One region of the Streptomyces sp. SAI-170 genome, then DNA from elsewhere that is predicted to be linked to it. Evidence: predicted binding sites of a transcription regulator. Region 1 holds the regulator's gene; the other holds the start of a gene.
What was found. The regulator HspR, encoded in region 1, represses chaperone genes until heat shock. The targets are predictions, from matches to a motif close to TTGAGNNNNNNNNNCTCAA.

Region 1 (4,415 bases):
GTGCCGCGTGACGGAGGAGACCCCGGGCTTCGAGGAGAAGCCCGACGTCCCCTCCGGCGCCACCCCTGACGACGCCGAGCCGAAGGCCGCCTCCCCCTCTTCGGAGGAGGGGGCGGCCCCGGCCGGGGACGGAGCAGCAGACGCCGGTCTGGTCGCCCAGCTGGACCAGGTCCGCACGGCGCTCGGTGAGCGCACCGCGGACCTCCAGCGGCTCCAGGCCGAGTACCAGAACTACCGCCGCCGCGTCGAGCGTGACCGGATCGCGGTCAAGGAGATCGCCATCGCGAACCTCCTGACCGAGCTTCTGCCGGTGCTCGACGACATCGGCCGCGCGCGGGAGCACGGCGAGCTCGTCGGCGGCTTCAAGTCCGTCGCGGAGTCGCTGGAGACCGTCGCCGCGAAGATGGGCCTGCAGCAGTTCGGCAAGGAGGGCGAGCCCTTCGACCCGACGATCCACGAGGCCCTGATGCACTCCTACGCGCCGGACGTCACGGAGACGACCTGCGTCGCGATCCTCCAGCCGGGGTATCGCATCGGAGAGCGCACCATCCGCCCCGCGCGGGTGGCGGTCGCCGAGCCGCAGCCGGGCGCGCAGACGGTCAAGGCCGAAGGGGCCGACGAGAAGCCGGCCGGCGACGAGAAGGACGACAGCTCTGAAGAGGGCTGACGAATCCCGTGGGACCGGATCCCATGGGACCGGATCCCAAGTGACCGGAAAGGAGGGACGTCGGGGATGAGCACCAAGGACTTCATCGAGAAGGACTACTACAAGGTCCTCGGCGTCCCCAAGGACGCCACCGAGGCCGAGATCAAGAAGGCGTACCGGAAGCTCGCCCGCGAGTTCCACCCGGACGCCAACAAGGGCAACGCCAAGGCCGAGGAGCGGTTCAAGGAGATCTCCGAGGCGAACGACGTCCTCGGCGACCCCAAGAAGCGCAAGGAGTACGACGACGCCCGCGCGCTCTTCGGCAACGGCGGCTTCCGCCCGGGTCCGGGCGCGGGCGCCGGCTCGTTCAACTTCGACCTGGGCGACCTCTTCGGAGGCGGCGCCCAGGGCGGGGGAGCCGGTGGCTTCGGCGGTGGCTTCGGCGACGTCCTCGGGGGACTGTTCAACCGGGGCGGTGCCGCCGGCACCCGCACCCAGCCCAAGCGCGGCCAGGACATCGAGTCCGAGGTCACGCTGAGCTTCACCGAGGCCATCGAGGGCGCGACCGTCCCGCTGCGGATGTCCTCCCAGGCCCCCTGCAAGGCCTGCTCCGGCACCGGCGACAAGAACGGCACGCCGCGCGTGTGCCCGACCTGCGTCGGCACCGGCCAGGTGGCCAGGGGCTCGGGCGGCGGCTTCTCCCTCACCGACCCCTGCCCCGACTGCAAGGGCCGCGGTCTGATCGCGGAGAACCCCTGCGACGTCTGCATGGGCAGCGGCCGCGCCAAGTCCTCGCGCACCATGCAGGTCCGCATCCCCGCCGGAGTCTCCGACGGCCAGCGGATCCGGCTGCGCGGCAAGGGCGCGCCCGGGGAGCGCGGCGGCCCGGCCGGCGACCTCTATGTCGTCGTCCATGTCGGCGAGCACCCCGTCTTCGGCCGCAAGGGCGACAACCTGACCGTGACCGTGCCGGTGACGTATCCCGAGGCGGCGCTCGGCGGCGAGGTCCGGGTGCCCACCCTGGGCGGCCCGGCCGTCACCCTGAAGCTGCCGCCGGGCACCCCCAACGGCCGCACCATGCGGGCCCGCGGCAAGGGCGCGGTCCGCAAGGACGGCACCCGCGGCGATCTGCTGATCACCGTCGAGGTGAGTGTCCCGGCGGAGTTGTCGGAGAAGGCTCGTGACGCGCTCCAGGCGTATCGCGAGGCGACCGCGGGCGAGGTCGACCCGCGGGCGGAGCTGTTCGAGGCCGCGAAGGGAGCCTGAGTCGGATGGACGGCCGTCGTCCCCGCCCCCGCGGGGGTTTCTCACCCTATGAGTTGACCGACGAGACCCCGGTCTACGTCATCTCGGTGGCGGCTCAGCTGTCTGGCCTGCACCCGCAGACGCTGCGCCAGTACGACCGCCTCGGCCTGGTCTCCCCGGACCGCACGGCCGGGCGGGGCCGCCGCTACTCGGCCCGTGACATCGAGCTGCTCCGCCAGGTGCAGCAGCTGTCGCAGGACGAGGGCATCAACCTGGCCGGCATCAAGCGGATCATCGAACTGGAGAACCAGGTCGCCGCGCTCCAGGCCCGGGTCGCCGAAATGCAGGACGCCCTCGACGGGGCGGCGGCGGCCATGCGCCAGCGCGAGGCCGCGGTGCACGCCTCGTACCGGCGCGATCTGGTGCCGTACCAGGAGGTGCAGCAGACCAGCGCGCTGGTGGTGTGGCGGCCGAAGCGGCAGCCGGGGGACTGACGTTCCCCGACATACGGGAAGGGCCCGGAGGTTCGAGTGAACCTCCGGGCCCTTCCCGTACGGGCGGTCAGACGGTGGTGGCGCGGCGGCGGCGCTTGCCGAGCGCGGCGACACCGAAGCCGACGGCGAGCAGGACGCCCGCGACGGTGGCGTACAGGCCGGCACCGGAGCCGGTGGAGGCGAGCGAGCCGGAGGCGGTCGCGGAGCCGGAGGTGCCGCCGCTCGTGCCGGCCGCGGCGGTGGTGGACGCGGAGGCGGCCGGGGTCGCGGTGGAGCCGGCGGAGGCGGACGCCGACGGAGTGGCGGACGGGGTGGCCGACGGCTGCGTGGACGGCGTCGCGGACGGCGAGCCGGTGGCGGCCTGGGCGGGCAGGACCTTGGCGTCGGCCAGGGAGTCGATGAACAGCTCACCCTCCATGAAGTGCAGCGCGTGCAGCCGCACCCAGGTCTCCTTCTCGACCTCGGAGTCCTCGTCCAGCGAGAGGAACAGCTTCAGGGAGTCGGTGTCCCCGCCGGTGTTGAAGCCCTTCGCGAGCGGGGGCAGCTCGAAGTGGTTCGGGCTGGACTCCAGCATCTGCACGGTCTTGCCGTCGATCTCGGCCTCCAGGGCGAAGTCCATGCCCGGCAGGGCGTCGACCACCAGGCCGCGGTCGATGTCGTCGGGGAACTCGCCCGGACCGGTGGTGCGGGTGGTCAGCGACATCGGAGCGCGCTCACCCGGGTGCAGCCGGACACCGGCCGTCGGGTCCAGCCGCACGTCGATCGTGCCGGGCTTGATCGCCGGGTCCGTCTTGAACACCACGGTGTTGCGGGCCGGGTCGGCGGTGACGTTGCTGCGCAGGCTCTGCGCGGTGAGCGTGAAGTCACCGTCGTTGGTGGGGTACTTGGCGCCGAGACCGAAGGTCACCTTCCAGGTGAACTCCTCGTGGGCCGGGACGGAGAAGGAGCCGGAGGCGTCCCCGGAGGCCGGGAAGAACAGGCCCTGCCACTGGCCGTCCTGGCGGCCCACCCGGGACTTGGTGGCCGGGGCGTCGAGCGCGGCGACGTCGAAGACGACCGAGTCGTTCAGCATCGGGCTCGGGCCGTCGGCCTCGCCGTTCAGCGCGGCCTGGAAGTCCTGTGCCGTGTCGGAGGAGTTGGTGACCGTGAGGGTCATCGTCCGGGTCTCGCCACCGCGCTTGACCGTGCTGTCCGGGACGGGCGCGCCGAGCGTCATCGTCAGCGGCTTGGTGCTCGTCCCCTCGGCGGCGATCGCGGTCGCCGGGAGGAAGGCGGAACCGGCGAGGGAGGCGACGAGGATGGCGGCGGCGAGACGAGCGGACATGGTGGAGTCCCCCAGGGAATCAACAGATGAGGCAGAGACGAGAGATGAGGTGCCCCGCCAGCGACCGGCTCTCGGATTCTTCCGAGTCCCCCCGGCGGCCTGCGGTGCACCTATCTTCACTCTTCTTTCATCCTTGATCCATCGGTACATCGTCACTGCTTCGCAACAGCGCCGGAAGACCGAATTCCGCAGGTCAGGCGGGCGGTGTCGCGACCGACTCCCAGCGGGTGTAGGTCTCCGAACCGTCCGCGGCCACGGCCGAGACGACGTAGTGGCTCGTAGTGCCGCGCAGGGTGTCCGGGTCGGTCCACGTCGAGGTGCCCGCGGACAGGGGCCGCTGGGTCACCAGGACCCAGTCCTCGGTGGCGCGGTCCCAGCGGCGGACGTTGAAGCCGGCCGCCTCGCAGGTGCCGGAGGAGCAGGACCACTCCAGCTCGGCCTGGCCTGAGGTGTTCGCCGAGACCGTCAGGGTCCGGTCGTAGGTGTAGCCCGGGTTCCAGGTCGGGTAGAGGTAGTACTCGTTGATCTCCTCATGGGCGACCGCCGCCCAATCCCCCTGTGCGGCCAGGGAGTTGCCGTCCACGTCCACCGCGTCGACGTAGTACGTCCAGGACTGGTCGTCGACGACCTGGACGTCGGCGTACTCGGTGGTGCCCGGGGCGACGGTGGCGATGCGCTCGGGCGTGCCGGTCGGGGGCATGCCGGG
Region 2 (4,415 bases), 1.1 Mb from region 1:
CCAGGCGGCCGCTCAGGAGCGAGGCCAGGGCCGTCGTCATCGTGATGCCCGCGCTCGGGCCGTCCTTCGGGACCGCGCCGGCCGGGAAGTGGATGTGCACGCCCCGGTCCTTCAGGTCGGCGACGGGGAGCTCCAGCTCGGCCCCGTGGCTGCGCAGGAAGCTCAGCGCGATCTGGGCGCTCTCCTTCATGACGTCGCCCAGCTGGCCCGTCAGGGTCAGACCGGCCGCGCCCGTCTCCGGGTCGGCCAGCGACGCCTCGACGTACAGGACGTCACCACCGGCTCCCGTCACCGCCAGGCCCGTCGCCACACCCGGGACCGCCGTACGGCGCTCCGCCGGGTCCTGCGCGGACTCGGGCACGTGGTGCGGCCGCCCGATGAGACCCCGCAGGTCATCGGCACCGACGGTGAACGGCAGCTGCCGCTCGCCCAGTTCGTGCTGGGCCGCGACCTTGCGCAGCAGCCGCGCGATGGACCGCTCCAGGGTGCGCACGCCCGCCTCGCGGGTGTACTCCCCGGCCAGCTTGCGCAGCGCGCCCTCCTCCAGGACGACCTCGTCCTTGTCGAGCCCGGCCCGCTCCAGCTGACGCGGGAGCAGGTGGTCCCGGGCGATGACGACCTTCTCGTCCTCGGTGTAGCCGTCCAGCCGGACCAGCTCCATCCGGTCGAGCAGCGCCTCCGGGATGGCCTCCAGGACGTTGGCCGTGGCCAGGAAGACCACGTCCGACAGATCCAGCTCCACCTCCAGGTAGTGGTCCCGGAAGGTGTGGTTCTGCGCCGGGTCCAGCACCTCCAGCAGAGCCGCCGCCGGGTCGCCCCGGAAGTCGGACCCCACCTTGTCGATCTCGTCCAGCAGCACGACCGGGTTCATCGACCCGGCCTCCTTGATGGCCCGCACGATCCGCCCCGGCAGCGCACCGACGTACGTACGCCGGTGACCCCGGATCTCGGCCTCGTCCCGCACACCACCGAGCGCGACCCGCACGAACTTCCGCCCCATCGCATGGGCGACGGACTCCCCCAGCGAGGTCTTGCCGACACCGGGCGGCCCGACGAGCGCCAGCACAGCCCCACCGCGCCGCCCGCCGACGACAACCAGCCCCCGATCGGTGCGCCGCTTACGCACCGCCAGGTACTCGGTGATGCGCTCCTTCACGTCCTCCAGACCCGCGTGCTCCGCGTCCAGCAGGGCCTTGGCGCCCTGGATGTCGTACGCGTCCTCCGTGCGCTCGTTCCACGGCAGTTCCAGAACGGTGTCGAGCCAGGTCCGGATCCAGGACCCCTCGGGCGACTGATCGGACGCCCGCTCCAGCTTGTCGACCTCCTTGAGCGCGGCCTCCCGCACCTTCTCCGGCAGGTCGGCGGCCTCGACACGGGCGCGGTAGTCGTCGGACTCCTCGCCCTCCTGCTCGCCGTTGAGCTCGCGCAGCTCCTTGCGTACGGCTTCCAGCTGGCGGCGCAGCAGGAACTCGCGCTGCTGCTTGTCGACGCCCTCCTGGACGTCCTTCGCGATGGTCTCGGCGACGTCCTGCTCCGCGAGGTGGTCGCGCAGCTGCTGGGTGGCGAGCTTCAGCCGGGCGACGGGGTCGCTGGTCTCCAGCAGCTCGACCTTCTGCTCGATGGTCAGGAAGGGCGAGTATCCGGAGTTGTCCGCCAGCGCGGACACGTCGTCGATGGCCTGCACCCGGTCGACGACCTGCCAGGCGCCGCGCTTCTTCAGCCAGGTCGTGGCGAGGGCCTTGTACTCCTTCACCAGCTCGGCGACGGCACCGGGCAGCGGCTCGGGCACCGTCTCGTCGATCCGGGTGCCCTCGACCCACAGTGCGCGCCCGGGCCCCGTGGTCCCGGCGCCGATCTTCACGCGTCCACGCCCGCGGATCAGCGCGCCCGGGTCGCCGTCGGCCAGCCGGCCGACCTGCTCCACGGTCCCGAGAACGCCCGTACCGGCGTACGTCCCGTCGATGCGCGGCACCAGGAGCACCCTGGGCTTGCCGGGCTCCGTGCGGGCTGCGGCCTGGGCGGCCTCCACCGCGGCCCGTACGTCCGTGTCGTTGAGGTCCAGCGGAACCACCATCCCGGGCAGCACGACCTCGTCGTCGAGCGGCAGCACAGGCAGGGCCAGCGGTGTGAACGCCGTGGACTCAGCAGCCATGATCTCCCCTTCGGCAGTCAAGTTGAGCTATGCCGACTCAATGCATGTGAGCCCCGGGATGTTCCCGACCCGGTGTTCGCTCTGAGCGATCACCTCTGCCGGACGCCCAACGCCCCGCCTACGGTAGGCCAAGGTAATAGCCACTACCCACCAGCACCTATTACGGGGGCGGAACATGAACGAGCTCGTACGAGCCTGGATCGACGGCTGGGTCGTCTCGCGCGGGGCGGCGGAGCCGTACGCCGAGCCCTGGGGCTGGACGATCGACTCGGGCCAGATGAAGGAGGTCACCCGGCACGTCCTCGGGGCGGTCGACGACGACGTCGAGGAGACGGTCGTCCGTAAGGTGGCCGACTCGGTGACCGGTGAGGGCGTCTGGCTGAAGATCTTCCGCGACCCGGCCGACACCGCGGGCTGGCTGCGCGGCAACTGGTGGATCGACCCCGAGACCGGCTACCTGATGTCCCTCCCCCTCACCTCGACGACCGCCCCCGACGCCCCCTCCGGCTACCGCCTCGCCTCCTGGACGAGGGCCGGGGTGACCCGCGTGATGCTCACCGCCGAGGACGGCTCCCTCGCCGCCCGCGGCCAGATCGCGGTGACCGGCCCCACCGCGGTGGCCGACCAGATCGAAACGGCCCCCCACCACCGCCGCAGGGGCCTCGGCTCCGTGATCATGCACACCCTCCACCACGCCGCCGCCGCGCAGGGTGCCCACACCGCCGTCCTGGCCGGCACACCCGCTGGGCGCGGCCTGTACGAGTCACTGGGCTGGCGCGTGGAGGCCCTCCTGACCAGCGCGAAGTACCTGGGCGGCGAGGGGCCCCACTGACCCGGGCACCGCGACCGCCATCCCACCTTCCCCCTTCCCGCCGTACGCGACCGCGGGCCGCCGCAGGCTGATCGCGCAGTTCCCCGCGCCCCTGAGGACGTGGACCCTTCCCGCCGTATGCGACCGCGGGCCGTCGTCGGCTGGTCGCGCAGTTCCCCGCGCCCCTAAGGGCGCGACCGTCAGCCGCGTACGGTCGCAAGGAACCACGGACGGTGGGCGATGGGGTCAGTCGCGAACGGCGGGGAGGGGACGGGACGGGGGGGTTGTCCGCCCGCAGCGGCCGGCGGAAACCCAGTGAGACCCCGTAGCCGACCAGATCGCCGGACCGAGGACGGACAACCCCCCGGCCCGGCCCCGGCCCACCCACACACCGGATGCGCTACAGCAACCCCCACCGAAGCCGCGCAGGCCGCCGCAGGCATTCGGCGGTCGAAGCCACCAAAGCCTGAGTCAGACCTAATTCCCCCGACACCCCGTCAGGAAAGTGCCAGGATGGCCGGATGGCCACCTCCTACGACATCCCCGAAGTCCTGGACCGTCGCGAGGGCCCGTACGGTGAGATCGTCCTGCGCCGGCACGGAAATTTGCTGCAGATCATCGCCAACGGCTGCTTCCTGATGGACACCTCGGACGGACGCTCGGAGCGCCTGCTCGTCGACGCCGCACTGGACGCCCTCGACGACAGACCCCGCCCTCACCTGCTGGTCGGCGGCCTGGGCGTCGGCTTCTCGCTCGCACACGCCGCAGCGAACCCCCGCTGGGGACGCATCACCGTGGTCGAGCGAGAACGCGCCGTCATCGACTGGCATCGGAACGGCCCCCTCACGGAACTTTCCGACGAGGCACTGAAAGATCCCCGCACCCGCATCGTCGAGGCCGATCTCCTCACACACGTCAATGAGACATACGCCACGTACGACGCCCTCTGTCTCGACATCGACAACGGCCCCGACTGGACCGTCTCGGAGGACAACGACAGCCTCTACTCACCCCCCGGACTGGCAAGCTGCGCAAGGGCGTTGAGCCCCGGCGGGGTACTCGCCGTATGGTCCGCCCAACCCTCCCCGGGTTTTGAAGAAACCTTGTGGAATGCCGGATTCCAACGTGTGCGTACCGAAGAGATCCCCGTTGCCCGGGGCGTTCCGGACGTCGTGCACCTCGGCGTCCGACCTGAATAGCAATGCCGTGGTGACTCCCCGTACGCTGCTTCCCTGACGCCGATCATTCAAGCGTCAATCGCAGACATGGGATCACCCCACTGATTCCGGAAAGCACACTTCAGGGGCGGGCGATGGAGCAGACACACACCTCCCACAACAACGGCACGGCGACGACCTCACCGGGCGCGCAGCGCCGGGTGCTGGTGGTCGAGGACGACGCGACGATCGTCGACGCCATCGCGGCCCGCCTGCGCGCCGAGGGATTTCTGGT

Region 2: the regulator HspR is predicted to act here: its motif matches at 2,175-2,193, upstream of lon (endopeptidase La).

The regions. Positions count from the first base shown of each region.
Region 1 covers NZ_JBMGQD010000001.1:3,994,833-3,999,247, reverse strand. Annotated here, with positions in the region: gene dnaK (molecular chaperone DnaK) at 1-11, shown strand, start outside; gene grpE (nucleotide exchange factor GrpE) at 8-667, shown strand; gene dnaJ (molecular chaperone DnaJ) at 734-1,912, shown strand; gene RKD23_RS17845 (heat shock protein transcriptional repressor HspR) at 1,918-2,385, shown strand; gene RKD23_RS17840 (hypothetical protein) at 2,453-3,709, opposite strand; gene RKD23_RS17835 (PA14 domain-containing protein) at 3,903-4,415, opposite strand, start outside.
Region 2 covers NZ_JBMGQD010000001.1:2,856,626-2,861,040, forward strand. Annotated here, with positions in the region: gene lon (endopeptidase La) at 1-2,152, opposite strand, end outside; gene RKD23_RS12560 (GNAT family N-acetyltransferase) at 2,328-2,984, shown strand; gene RKD23_RS12565 (spermidine synthase) at 3,485-4,162, shown strand; gene RKD23_RS12570 (response regulator transcription factor) at 4,276-4,415, shown strand, end outside.